2 regions of the Streptomyces sp. NPDC031100 genome follow, and region 2 is predicted to be linked to the other one. Evidence: riboswitches for the same ligand, from Rfam matches in the RefSeq annotation. Region 2 holds a riboswitch; the other holds the start of a gene.
What was found. A riboswitch is a leader RNA that binds a small molecule or an ion and turns the genes downstream of it on or off. The one in region 2 is predicted to bind S-adenosylmethionine.
Positions count from the first base shown of each region.

Region 1: linked by a shared signal. The riboswitch ahead of ACZ5DS_RS02085 (aminotransferase class V-fold PLP-dependent enzyme) and the one ahead of thrC (threonine synthase) in region 2 are both predicted to bind S-adenosylmethionine.

Region 1 is NZ_JBVIGN010000001.1:448,609-454,612, forward strand. It holds gene ACZ5DS_RS02075 (rhomboid family intramembrane serine protease) at 1-652, shown strand, start outside; gene ACZ5DS_RS02080 (Lrp/AsnC family transcriptional regulator) at 649-930, shown strand; gene ACZ5DS_RS02085 (aminotransferase class V-fold PLP-dependent enzyme) at 966-2,327, opposite strand; SAM riboswitch class IV at 2,492-2,608, opposite strand; gene trpD (anthranilate phosphoribosyltransferase) at 2,683-3,747, opposite strand; gene qcrB (cytochrome bc1 complex cytochrome b subunit) at 3,869-5,503, opposite strand; gene qcrA (cytochrome bc1 complex Rieske iron-sulfur subunit) at 5,500-6,004, opposite strand, start outside.
Region 2 is NZ_JBVIGN010000008.1:174,595-180,598, forward strand. It holds gene ACZ5DS_RS23405 (alpha,alpha-trehalose-phosphate synthase (UDP-forming)) at 1-801, opposite strand, end outside; gene ACZ5DS_RS23410 (glucosyl-3-phosphoglycerate synthase) at 888-1,832, opposite strand; SAM riboswitch class I at 1,963-2,105, shown strand; gene thrC (threonine synthase) at 2,123-3,406, shown strand; gene ACZ5DS_RS23420 (MoaD/ThiS family protein) at 3,403-3,678, shown strand; gene ACZ5DS_RS23425 (cold-shock protein) at 4,122-4,328, shown strand; gene groL (chaperonin GroEL) at 4,655-6,004, shown strand, end outside.

The DNA.
Region 1 (6,004 bases), on a different contig from region 2:
CTCCGTGGACGCGCTGCCGGCCGCGCAGCGCGCGTACTTCCGGCACTGGGGAGTGGTCCCGGCGGACCTGTTCGACGAGCCCGCCCGGGAGGCCCTGACCCCGGCCACCGCCCTGTTCGTGCACGGCAGCTGGGTGCATCTGCTCGGCAACATGCTCTTCCTCTTCGTCTTCGGGCTGATGACCGAGGAACGGATGGGCAGGGTGGAGTTCACCCTGTTCTACGTCGGCTGCGGCTATCTGGCCCTGCTGGGCTACGCGGCCGCCAACGCCACCTCCGAGCAGTCGCTGGTGGGCGCCTCCGGGGCGATCTCGGCGGTGCTCGGGGCATTTCTCTTCCTGTTTCCCCGCGCCCGTGTGACCAGTCTCCTCCCGTTCCTGTTCTTTCTGCCGATGCGCTTCCCGGCCTGGGTCGTGCTGCCCTTCTGGGCGGCCCTCCAGTGGCTCGCGGCGGGCCGTTCGGGCGACGGCCCCGGGGTGGCCTACCTCGCCCACCTGGTCGGCTTCGGCCTCGGGTTCGGCTACGCATGGGTGCGTTACGGAAAAAGGAAGGGCCCGAAGGGCGGCCTCGGAAGGGCGGTGGTGGGAGACGGGCGGGCGACTAGAGTGAAGTCCGCACCGGCTCCGGCACCCGAGGGAGAGAACCAGTCGTGATCACCGCGATCGTCCTGATCAAGACCAGCGTGGACCGGATCCCCGAGATCGCGGAGCAGATCGCTTCGCTGGATTCGGTGAGTGAGGTTTTCTCCGTCACCGGTACGTATGACCTGATCGCTATGGTTCGGGTGCGGCGGCACGATGACCTGGCCGATGTGATTCCGGGGCGGATCAGCAGGATTCCGGGCGTCGAGGCCACGGACACGCATGTTGCCTTCCGGACGTACTCGCAGCACGACCTCGAGGCGGCCTTCTCGATCGGGTTGGACAACTGATCGACTGAAGACCGCCTCACGAGGCATTCAGCAGCTCACACCGCGGGGACGCAGCGGCCCTCCTCCGTGCGGTACGTCCACTTCGCGCCCTCGGTCACCAGTTCCTTCACCGCCGTGACGAAGCGCTCCACGTGCTCGTCGGGTGTGCCCGCGCCGAAGCTCACGCGGATCGCGTTCAGGGACTTCTCGCCGGGGGCCGCCTCGGGGGCGCCGCATTCGCCCTGGGTCTGGGGGTCGGAGCCGAGGAGGGTGCGGACCAGGGGGTGGGCGCAGAAGAGGCCGTCGCGCACGCCGATGCCGTACTCGGCGGAGAGGGCGGCGGCGAAGTGGGAGCTGTTCCAGCCGTCGACGACGAAGGAGATGACGCCGACGCGCGGGGCGTCGTCGCCGAAGAGGGAGAGGATCCTGACCTCGGGGACCTCGGCGAGGCCCTCACGGACCTGGGAGATCAGGTGCTGCTCGCGAGCCACGAGGGTGTCGAAGCCGGCCTCCGTCAGCGCCTTGCAGGCGGAGGCGATGGAGTAGGCGCCGATGACGTTCGGGGAGCCGGCCTCGTGGCGGGCGGCGCTCTCGTGCCACTCCACGGCCACTCCCCCGTCCTCGCGCCGGGTGACCCTGCGGCTGGCGCCGCCGCCCGCGAGGTACGGCTCGGCCGCCACCAGCCAGTCGGCGCGGCCGGCCAGAACGCCGGAGCCGAAGGGGGCGTACAGCTTGTGGCCGGAGAAGGCGACCCAGTCGACGTCCAGGTCCTTCACCGACACCGGGTGGTGCGGGGCCAGCTGGGCGGCGTCCAGGACGATCCGGGCGCCGTGCGCATGGGCCGCGGCGGCCAGCTCGCGCACCGGCCACAGCTCGCCGGTGACGTTGGAGGCGCCGGTGACGCAGACCAGGGCCGGACCATGGGGGGCGCGGTCGGCGAGGGCCCGCTCCAGGGTCTCGACGGCCTGCTGCGGGGTGCGCGGGGCGTTGAGGTAGGTGACGCGGGCGTCCTGCCAGGGCAGCAGGGAGGCGTGGTGCTCGGTCTCGAAGACGAAGACCTGACAGTCGGCGGGGAGGGCGCGGGCGAGCAGGTTCAGGGAGTCCGTGGTCGAGCGGGTGAAGATCACCTGGTCGGCCTCGCGGCAGTCGAGGAACTCGGCGACCGTGCGGCGGGCGTTCTCGAACAGGTCGGTGGAGAGCTGGGAGAGGTAGCCGGCGCCGCGGTGGACGCTGCCGTAGTACGGCGCGTAGGCCGCCACGTCGTCCCAGACACGCTGGAGGGCGGGGGCGCTGGCCGCGTAGTCGAGCGCGGCGTAGGTGACTTCACCGCCGGTGACGAGCGGGACGGTGACATCCCGGCCCAGAACGGGCAGCGGGGCACAGAGGGTCTGGGCGGAGGCAGCGGTGGAGACAGACATGGCGAACTCCTGTGAGAAGCAAGAGGAATCACCGTGCGAGCAGATACGGCTCAAGCACGGAGAAAGGTGAAAGGGGTATGCGGAGGCGGGGCTCTACGCCCTATCGCATTCGCTTGCTCACAGAAGGCTCCCTCGACGACCAGGACCCCTGGTGGTGTTCGAGGGGTCCGCGCTTGCCGTAGACCTCGCTGCCTACGACCTGGTCTTCACCCGGGGCACCCCGCCACGGACGGAGGGTTGCCGGACAGTCGGCCGGGGCCTCATGACTGTCACTCATGACCTGGACAGGAACGTACGTGAAGTGATCGCGGTCCCGCAACTCCTGTCCGGATTGCGGGACCGCACCTCAGATCTGCTACTTGTTGCTGGCCGCCACCCAGCGCTCCAGCGTCCGCTTCGCCGCGCCCGAGTCGATCGACTCGGCCGCCTTGGCCATGCCGGCCCGGAGCTGCTCGGCCAGCGGGGCCTCGGTCGGCTCGAGGGCCACCAGGGCGGCCGCCGAGTTCAGCAGCACCGCGTCCCGGACGGGGCCCTTCTCGCCGTCCAGCACGCGCCGCGCCACCTCCGCGTTGTACGACGCGTCGGCGCCGCGCAGCGCGTCCACGGGTACGAGGTCGATGCCGACGTCCCGCGGGTCGAAGCACTGCTCGGTGACCTTGCCGTCCCGGACCACCCACACCCGGGAGGTGGAGGTGGTCGTCAGCTCGTCCAGGCCGTCGTCGCCGCGGAAGACCAGGGCGGAGTTGCCGCGCTCGGCGAGGACCCCGGCCACGATCGGCGCCATGCGCGGGTCGGCGACCCCGACGGCCTGGGCCCGCACCTTGGCCGGGTTGGTCAGCGGACCGAGGACATTGAAGGTCGTACGGATCCCCAGCTGGCCGCGCGCCGCGGCGACATGCCGCAGCGACGGGTGGAACCTCACCGCGAAGCAGATGGTGATGCCGGCCTCGTCGGCGACCTCGGCGACCCGCTGCGGGGTCAGGTTCAGATTGATGCCGAGCTTCTCCAGGACGTCGGAGGACCCGGAGGCGGAGGACGCGGCGCGGTTGCCGTGCTTGACGACCTTCGCTCCCGTACCGGCGACCACGATCGACGACATCGTGGAGATGTTCACCGTCTTGGCGCCGTCGCCGCCGGTGCCGACGATGTCGACGGCCGGGCCCGGCACCTCGATCACGTTGGCGTGCTCGTACATGGTCCGCACGAGGCCGGTGATCTCCTCCACCGTCTCGCCCTTGGCCCGCAGCGCCACCATGAATCCGGCGATCTGCGCGTCGGTCGCCTCCCCGCGCATGATCAGGTCCATCGCCCAGGCCGTGTCGTCGGCGGACAGGTCCCGGCCGTCCAGCAGTCCGTTCAGCAGGGCGGGCCAGGAACGGCCCGCCGCGGTGTCGCCTCCAGCGGGGGTCACAGCGTTCATAGCCGCTCCTGGGTGTCGTAGTAGAACCGTGTGGTCCCACCCTATCCAGGCCAGGACACGGCGAAGGGCCCCGTCCGTAAGCCGGACGGGGCCCTTCTACCGTGGCGTGGCGACGCGGGGATCAGTGGTGGCCGTGGCCGCTCGTGATCTCCTTGTACTCGTCGACCGTGGGCTTCGGGATCTGGTTGTCCTCGCCGTAGTAGGCGGTGCTGAGCTTGACGCGCAGCTTCTCGGACGCCTTCACCTTGCGCTCGACCCCGTTCTCGTCGACCGTCGGGCCGATCTCGGCCGGCTCGTACTGGTGGTGAGCCGTGAGGGTGTGCAGCTGCTCCTGGCTGAGCGGCTCGTGGACCTCGATGAACTCACCGTGCGGCAGGCGCTTGATGATGCCGGTCTCGCGACCGTGCAGCACCTTGTCGCGGTCGCGGCGCTGCAGGCCGAGGCAGATCCGCTTGGTGATGATGAACGCGAGGACCGGTCCGGCGAAGAAGGAGATCCGGACGAACCAGGTCACGTCGTTGATCGACAGGTGGAAGTGGGTGGCGATGAGGTCGTTGCCACCACCGACCAGGCCGACCATGTACACGGTCACCCAGGCGACACCGAAGGCCGTACGGGTCGGGGCGTTGCGCGGGCGGTCCAGGATGTGGTGCTCGCTCTTGTCGCCGGTGACCCAGGACTCGATGAACGGGTAGACCGCGATCGCCGCCAGCACGAGGCCGAAGAGCACCAGCGGGATGAACACGCCCAGGACGAGCGTGTGACCCCAGAAGTTGATCTCCCAGCCCGGCATGTAGCGGACCAGACCCTCGGCGAAGCCCATGTACCAGTCGGGCTGGGCGCCGGTGGAGACCTGGTCGGGCCGGTAGGGGCCCATGGCCCAGATCGGGTTGATCTGGGCCACCGCGGCGATCGCCGCGATCACACCGAAGACCAGGAAGAAGAAGCCGCCCGCCTTGGCCATGTACACCGGCAGCAGTGGCATGCCGACGACGTTCTTGTTGGTCTTGCCGGGACCCGCGAACTGCGTGTGCTTGTGGTAGAAGACCAGGATCAGGTGACCGACCACCAGGCCGAGCATGATGCCCGGCAGCAGCAGGATGTGGATCGAGTAGAACCGGGCGACGAAGTCGTGGCCCGGGAACTCGCCGCCGAAGAGGAAGTACGAGATGTACGTGCCGACGATCGGCATGGACAGGATCGCACCCTCGGTGAAGCGGACACCGGTGCCGGAGAGCAGGTCGTCCGGGAGCGAGTAACCGGTGAAGCCGGTGAACATGCCGAGGACGAACAGCAGGAAGCCGAACAGCCAGTTGATCTCACGCGGCTTGCGGAACGCGCCGGTGAAGAACACGCGCATCATGTGCACGAACATGGCCGCGAGGAAGATCAGCGCCGCCCAGTGGTGGATCTGCCGGATGAGCAGACCACCGCGCACGTCGAAGGAGATGTGCAGGGTCGAGCTGAACGCCTCGCTCATCAGCTGTCCCTGGAGCGGGACGTACGAGCCGTGGTACTCCACCTCGTTCATCGACGGGTGGAAGAACAGCGTCAGGTACACACCCGTGAGGATGATGATGAGGAAGCTGTAGAGCGCGACCTCGCCCAACATGAACGACCAGTGGTCGGGGAAGATCTTGCGCATGTTGGCCTTGGCCAGGGAGTAGATCCCGAGCCGGCCGTCGGCCCAGTCGGCGATCCGCTCGCCGGCCGGTGCCTTCCCGCGAGAGCGGGCCTCGTTCGATGCAGTACTCATCCGCGCTCCCAGAATGCAGGACCGACGGGCTCCTCGAAGTCGCCGAGCGCCTGGAGGTAACCCTCGTCGTTCACGCCGATGCGGAGCTGCGGCAGGGCGTGACCGGCGGGGCCGAAGATCACTCGGGCACCGTCGGAGAGGTCGAAGGTGGACTGGTGGCACGGGCACAGCACGTGGTGCGTCTGCTGCTCGTACAGGGAGATCGGGCAGCCGACGTGGGTGCAGATCTTCGAGAAGGCGACGATGCCCTCGTGCGACCAGTCGAGCTCGCGCTTGTCCTTGATGTTGTCCGGCTGGAGCCGGATGATCATCAGGGCCGCCTTGGCGATCTCGTTCTGGAAGTTCTCCTCGTGCTCCTCCAGGCCCTCGGGCTTGGCGAAGGTCAGCGAACCGACGGCGACGTCCTCGGGACGCAGCGGCTGGTTCGTGTTCATGTTCACGAGGAGCTTGCCCTTGGCCCACAGGGTGTGGCGCAGCGAGGTGCCGGGCAGCGGACCGAGG
Region 2 (6,004 bases):
CGCGGCCATCCGTTCGGCCACGTCCGGCCGGTGCGCCCGCTCGCGCAGGAAGTCCGCGTCCGCCCCCAGCCCGTGCACCCCGATCCGGGTCCCGGACGGGATGCCGGGACCCAGCACCGCGTGACAGCAGTCGGTGAAGGCGTCCGCCCACCGCCGGGTCAGGAACGCGGCCCGGTCCGCGCCCAGGATGCCGCTCAGCAGCTCGGCCGCGATGTCGTCGGGCAGCAGGCGGAAGTAGTCCGGCGGGGCCCACGGGGTGTGCGAGAAGTGGCCGATGCGCAGGTCGGGACGGAGCTGCCGGAGCATCCGGGGGGCGAGGGCCAGGTGGTAGTCCTGGATGAGCACCGCCGCGCCGTCCGCCGCCTCCTCGGCCAGCGCCTCGGCGAAGGCGCGGTTGTACGCCTCGTACGACGCCCACTGCCGCCGGAACTCCGCGTCGAAGATCGGCTCCAGCGGGGTCTGGTACAGCATGTGGTGGACGAACCAGAGCACCGAGTTGGCGATGCCGTTGTACGCGTCGGAGAACACGGTCGCGTCGATGTCGAGCATCCGCACCCGCTGCCCGCCGGTCTCCTCGGCCGGCAGCAGCCCGCCGCCCGCGCGCCGTACCGCCTCCCGGTCGCCGCCGCCCAGCGCGGCGCACACCCACACCGCGTTGGTGTCCGGACCGATGGCCGACAGCCCCGAGACCAGCCCGCCGCCGCCCCGTTTGGCGAGCAGCGAGCCGTCCTCGAGGGCCTCGTACGCAACCGGGCCGCGATTGGACGCGACCAGAACGTCAGCACCGTGGGTGGAAGCCATGGTCCTCAACCTAGCCCGGCCCCGAAACGCTCAAACGTACGGTCTGCCCCGGAAGGGGGCTGTATACAGCCGTTCTCGCGCGCGCCTCACGCCACCCGGCGCGCCGCGTACTCCGCGATCTCCGCCATCGGCGGCCGCTCCTCGGTGTCCACCGAATAGGTGCGCGGCTCGAACCCGTCCTCACCCCGCTCGAACTGGGTGAGGCAGGGGCGGACGAGATGGCCGCGGGCCAGCCGGAGCTGGGCCGTGCGGTAGATCGCCGCGGCCATGCGGCCGAGGGCCTGGCCGTCCTGGTGCCGGTGCTTGCGGACGCCGACGTCGACCTGGGCGAGGGCGTCCAGGCCGACGAGGTGCAGAGCGTCGACCAGCATGCCCAGTTCCACGCCGTAGCCCACCGGGAACGGCAGCTGCTCCAGCAGCGAGCGGCGGGCCGCGTACTCGCCGCCCAGCGGCTGCACGAATCCGGCCAGTTGCGGCCAGTGCATGTTGAGCAGCGGGCGGGCCATGAGTTCCGTGACCCGGCCGCCCTGCCCCGCCGCGCCGGCGAGCGGACGGTCGTACATCGCCTTGACCAGGTCGACGTCCGGTTCGGTGAGCAGCGGGCCGACGATGCCGGAGACGAAGTCGGAGGAGAACTCCTTCAGGTCGGCGTCGATGAAACAGACGATGTCGCCGTGGGTCACCAGCAGCGAGCGCCACAGCACCTCGCCCTTGCCGGGGGCGGCCGGGATGCGGGGGAGGATGTCGTCGCGGTGGACGACCCGCGCGCCCGCGGCGGCGGCCACCGCGGAGGTGCGGTCGGTGGACCCGGAGTCGACGACGACGATCTCGTCGACCAGCGGGACCTGCTCCATGAGGTCGTGACGGATGACTGCGACGATGTCGCCGACCGTCTCCTCCTCGTTGAGCGCGGGCAGCACGACGGAGACCGACTGGCCCGTGCGCTGCTTGGCCGCCAGGATCTGGTGGAGCGGGCGATCGGTCACGGACCAGGAGCGGGTGGCCAGCCAGCGCTCGACTTCTTCCAGCACAGTCAGCGGCTCCTCACGTGTCTCGCGGTTCGGACGACTATCTCAACTGTCCTGGCCTTCGGTTACAGTCTTGAACAACGCCGATGACCATCGCATGTCGAGGGTCAACCACGCGTTGACAACTACATACCGCTCATCCAGAGGGGCAGAGGGACACGGCCCGATGAAGCCCCGGCAACCCTCCAGTCGGTTTCTCGTTCTCCAGCGAGGCTCCCGGCTAGGGAAGGTGCCAAATCCGTCTCACGGCGAGATGCGTCGTGAGGAAGATGAGGAGAAAGGGCCTCGCCTCCATGGCTGTGCAGACAGTTGCAAGCACCAGCAATCCCACCGTAGACCTCGGCCCCGCCGCGGCGCTGAGCTGTCGCGAGTGCGGTCACCGGGTGCCCCTCGGGCCGCTGTTCGCCTGCGAGGAGTGTTTCGGCCCGCTGGAGATCGCCTACGACTTCTCCGCGTACGACACCGAAGAGCTGCGTAAGCGCATCGAGGGCGGCCCCGCGAACATCTGGCGTTACGCGCCGCTGCTGCCCGTCCCCGCCGACGTGGCCGACAAGCCCAACATCAACCCCGGCTGGACCAAGCTCGTCAAGGCCGACAACCTGGCGCGCGAGCTGGGTGTCACCGGCGGGCTGTACGTGAAGGACGACTCCGGCAACCCGACGCACTCCTTCAAGGACCGGGTGGTCGCCCAGGCCCTGGAGGCCGCGCGCGCCTTCGGCTTCACCACGCTCTCCTGCTCCTCGACCGGCAACCTGGCCGGCGCCGTCGGCGCCGCCGCCGCCCGGGCCGGCTTCCGCTCCTGCGTGTTCATCCCGCACGACCTGGAGCAGGGCAAGGTCGTCATGGCCGCGGTCTACGGCGGTGAACTCGTCGGCATCGAGGGCAACTACGACGACGTGAACCGCTTCTGCTCCGAGCTGATCGGCGACCCGGCCGGCGAGGGCTGGGGCTTCGTCAACGTCAACCTGCGGCCGTACTACGCGGAGGGCTCCAAGACCCTGGCGTACGAGATCTGCGAGCAGCTCGGCTGGCGGCTCCCGGACCAGATCGTGGTCCCGATCGCCTCCGGCTCCCAGCTGACGAAGATCGACAAGGGCCTGCAGGAGCTGATCAAGCTCGGTCTGGTCGAGGACAGGCCGTACAAGATCTTCGGTGCGCAGGCCGAGGGCTGCTCGCCGGTGTCCACGGCCTTCAAGGCCGGCCACGACGTGGTCCGCCCCCAGAAGCCGAACACCATCGCCAAGTCCCTCGCCATCGGCAACCCGGCCGACGGCCCGTACGTCCTCGACATCGCGCGCCGTACCGGCGGTGCGGTGGAGGACGTGACGGACGAGCAGGTCGTCGACGCCATCAAGCTGCTGGCCCGGACCGAGGGCATCTTCGCGGAGACCGCCGGCGGTGTGACCGTCGGCGTGACGAAGAAGCTGATCGAGAACGGCGTCCTGGACCCGTCCCTGACCACGGTCGTCCTCAACACGGGTGACGGCCTCAAGACCCTCGACGCGGTGGCCGGCACCGGCCTCACCGCCACCATCCGCCCGACCCTGGACTCCTTCCGAGAGGCTGGCCTCGCATGAGCGTGACCGTTCGCATCCCCACCATCCTGCGCACCTACACCGGCGGCCAGGCCGAGGTCGCCGCCGAGGGCGCGACCCTCTCCGAGGTCATCGCGGACCTGGAGAAGAACCACACCGGGATCGCCGCCCGCGTGCTGGACGACCAGGGCAAGCTGCGTCGGTTCGTCAATGTGTACGTCAATGACGACGACGTGCGTTTCGAGCAGGGCCTGGAGACCGCGACCCCGGACGGCGCCGGTGTCTCCATCATTCCGGCCGTCGCCGGCGGCTGACAGAATGACCGATCATTACCTTCGGTAACCCCGGTCACTGAATGTTCATCCCATTGCCCCCTCCGTGAGAGAAGCGGAGGGGGCAATTCTGTGTGATTGAGCGCGGTACAGTTGGGGAACGCGCTCCGGGCTTGCGGGTCGCAAGCCTCGGAAACATGCCGTCCGCCCCGATGAGAAGTAGCCAAAGTGTGCGGGCGATATGCGGCATTCGCGCCATTTGTGGAGCCCGACTTGCCCTGAATTCGGACGAATTCTCGGCAGATTCCGGACCGGGCTCGTCCAGAATTCTCGTCCGATTGACCTGTTGCAGACGGCAGTTGGACAGATACATTCAGCCGCGGTCGACGCGTTCCGGCGCACGCCCCCGACCAATGGGGGGTGAGGTCTGACCCGGGTCCGCGAAGTGTGGATCTGTGCAAGGGCCAGTAATAGGGGAGTTAGGCATGGCTCAGGGCACCGTCAAGTGGTTCAACGCGGAGAAGGGGTACGGCTTCATCGCGGTCGACGGTGGTGCGGATGTTTTCGTCCACTACAGCGCGATCCAGATGGACGGTTACCGCACCCTGGAAGAGGGACAGCGGGTCGACTTCGAGATCTCGCAGGGCCAGAAGGGCCCGCAGGCGGACATGGTCCGGCTGGCGACCAGCTGAAGCACGCGTCGACTGACAGCGACGTTCTACTGCTCATCTTCGAAGGGCCCGTACCTCCTGGGGTGCGGGCCCTTCGTCATGCCCGCCGCCCCCGTGTTCGCGCGCGGCTGAGTACCCCCTCCGTCACCCCCGAGGCGCTTGCACTCGGGGGTGCCGAGTGCTAATCATTGGCGTTAGCACTCTGAAGGTGAGAGTGACAAAGAAGGACCGGGTCGGTGAGGCCCGCAGGCCAGGTGGGGCAAGGAACCACAGGTCGGCGAGCCGTCCGTCGCGGGCGCGGGCGCGGTCCGAAGGAATCACCCCCAGTCCTGGAGGGACCACTTCACATGGCCAAGATCATCGCGTTCGACGAGGAGGCGCGGCGCGGCCTCGAGCGCGGCATGAACCAGCTCGCGGACGCCGTGAAGGTGACGCTCGGCCCCAAGGGCCGCAACGTCGTCCTCGAGAAGAAGTGGGGCGCCCCCACGATCACCAACGACGGTGTCTCCATCGCCAAGGAGATCGAGCTCGAGGACCCGTACGAGAAGATCGGCGCCGAGCTGGTCAAGGAAGTCGCGAAGAAGACGGACGACGTAGCCGGTGACGGCACGACGACCGCGACCGTCCTGGCCCAGGCCCTGGTCAAGGAAGGCCTGCGCAACGTAGCCGCCGGCGCCAACCCGATGGCTCTCAAGCGCGGTATCGAGAAGGCCGTGGAGGCCGTCTCCGCCGCCCTCCTCGAGCAGGCGAAGGACGTCGAGACCAAGGAGCAGATCGCCTCCACCGCGTCCATCTCCGCCGCCGACACCCAGATCGGCGAGCTGATCGCCGAGGCCATGGACAAGGTCGGCAAGGAAGGCGTCATCACCGTCGAGGAGAGCAACACCTTCGGCCTGGAGCTCGAGCTCACCGAGGGCATGCGCTTCGACAAGGGCTACATCTCCGCCTACTTCGCGACCGACATGGAGCGCATGGAGGCGTCGCTCGAGGACCCGTACATCCTCATCGCCAACTCCAAGATCGGCTCCGTCAAGGACCTGCTCCCGCTCCTCGAGAAGGTCATGCAGTCGGGCAAGCCGCTGCTGATCATCGCCGAGGACGTCGAGGGCGAGGCCCTGTCGACCCTGGTCGTCAACAAGATCCGCGGCACCTTCAAGTCCGTCGCCGTCAAGGCCCCGGGCTTCGGCGACCGCCGCAAGGCCATGCTCGGCGACATCGCCATCCTCACGGGCGGCGAGGTCATCTCCGAGGAGGTCGGCCTCAAGCTGGAGAACGCGACCCTGGACCTCCTGGGCCGCGCCCGCAAGGTCGTCATCACCAAGGACGAGACCACCATCGTCGACGGTGCCGGCTCCTCCGAGCAGGTCAACGGCCGGGTGAACCAGATCCGCGCCGAGATCGAGAACAGCGACTCGGACTACGACCGCGAGAAGCTGCAGGAGCGCCTGGCGAAGCTCGCCGGCGGTGTCGCGGTCATCAAGGCCGGTGCCGCCACCGAGGTGGAGCTCAAGGAGCGCAAGCACCGCATCGAGGACGCCGTCCGCAACGCGAAGGCCGCCGTCGAGGAGGGCATCGTCGCCGGTGGTGGCGTGGCCCTGCTGCAGGCCTCGGGCGTCTTCGAGAAGCTGGAGCTCGAGGGTGACGAGGCGACCGGCGCCAACGCCGTGAAGCTCGCGCTGGAGGCTCCGCTGAAGCAG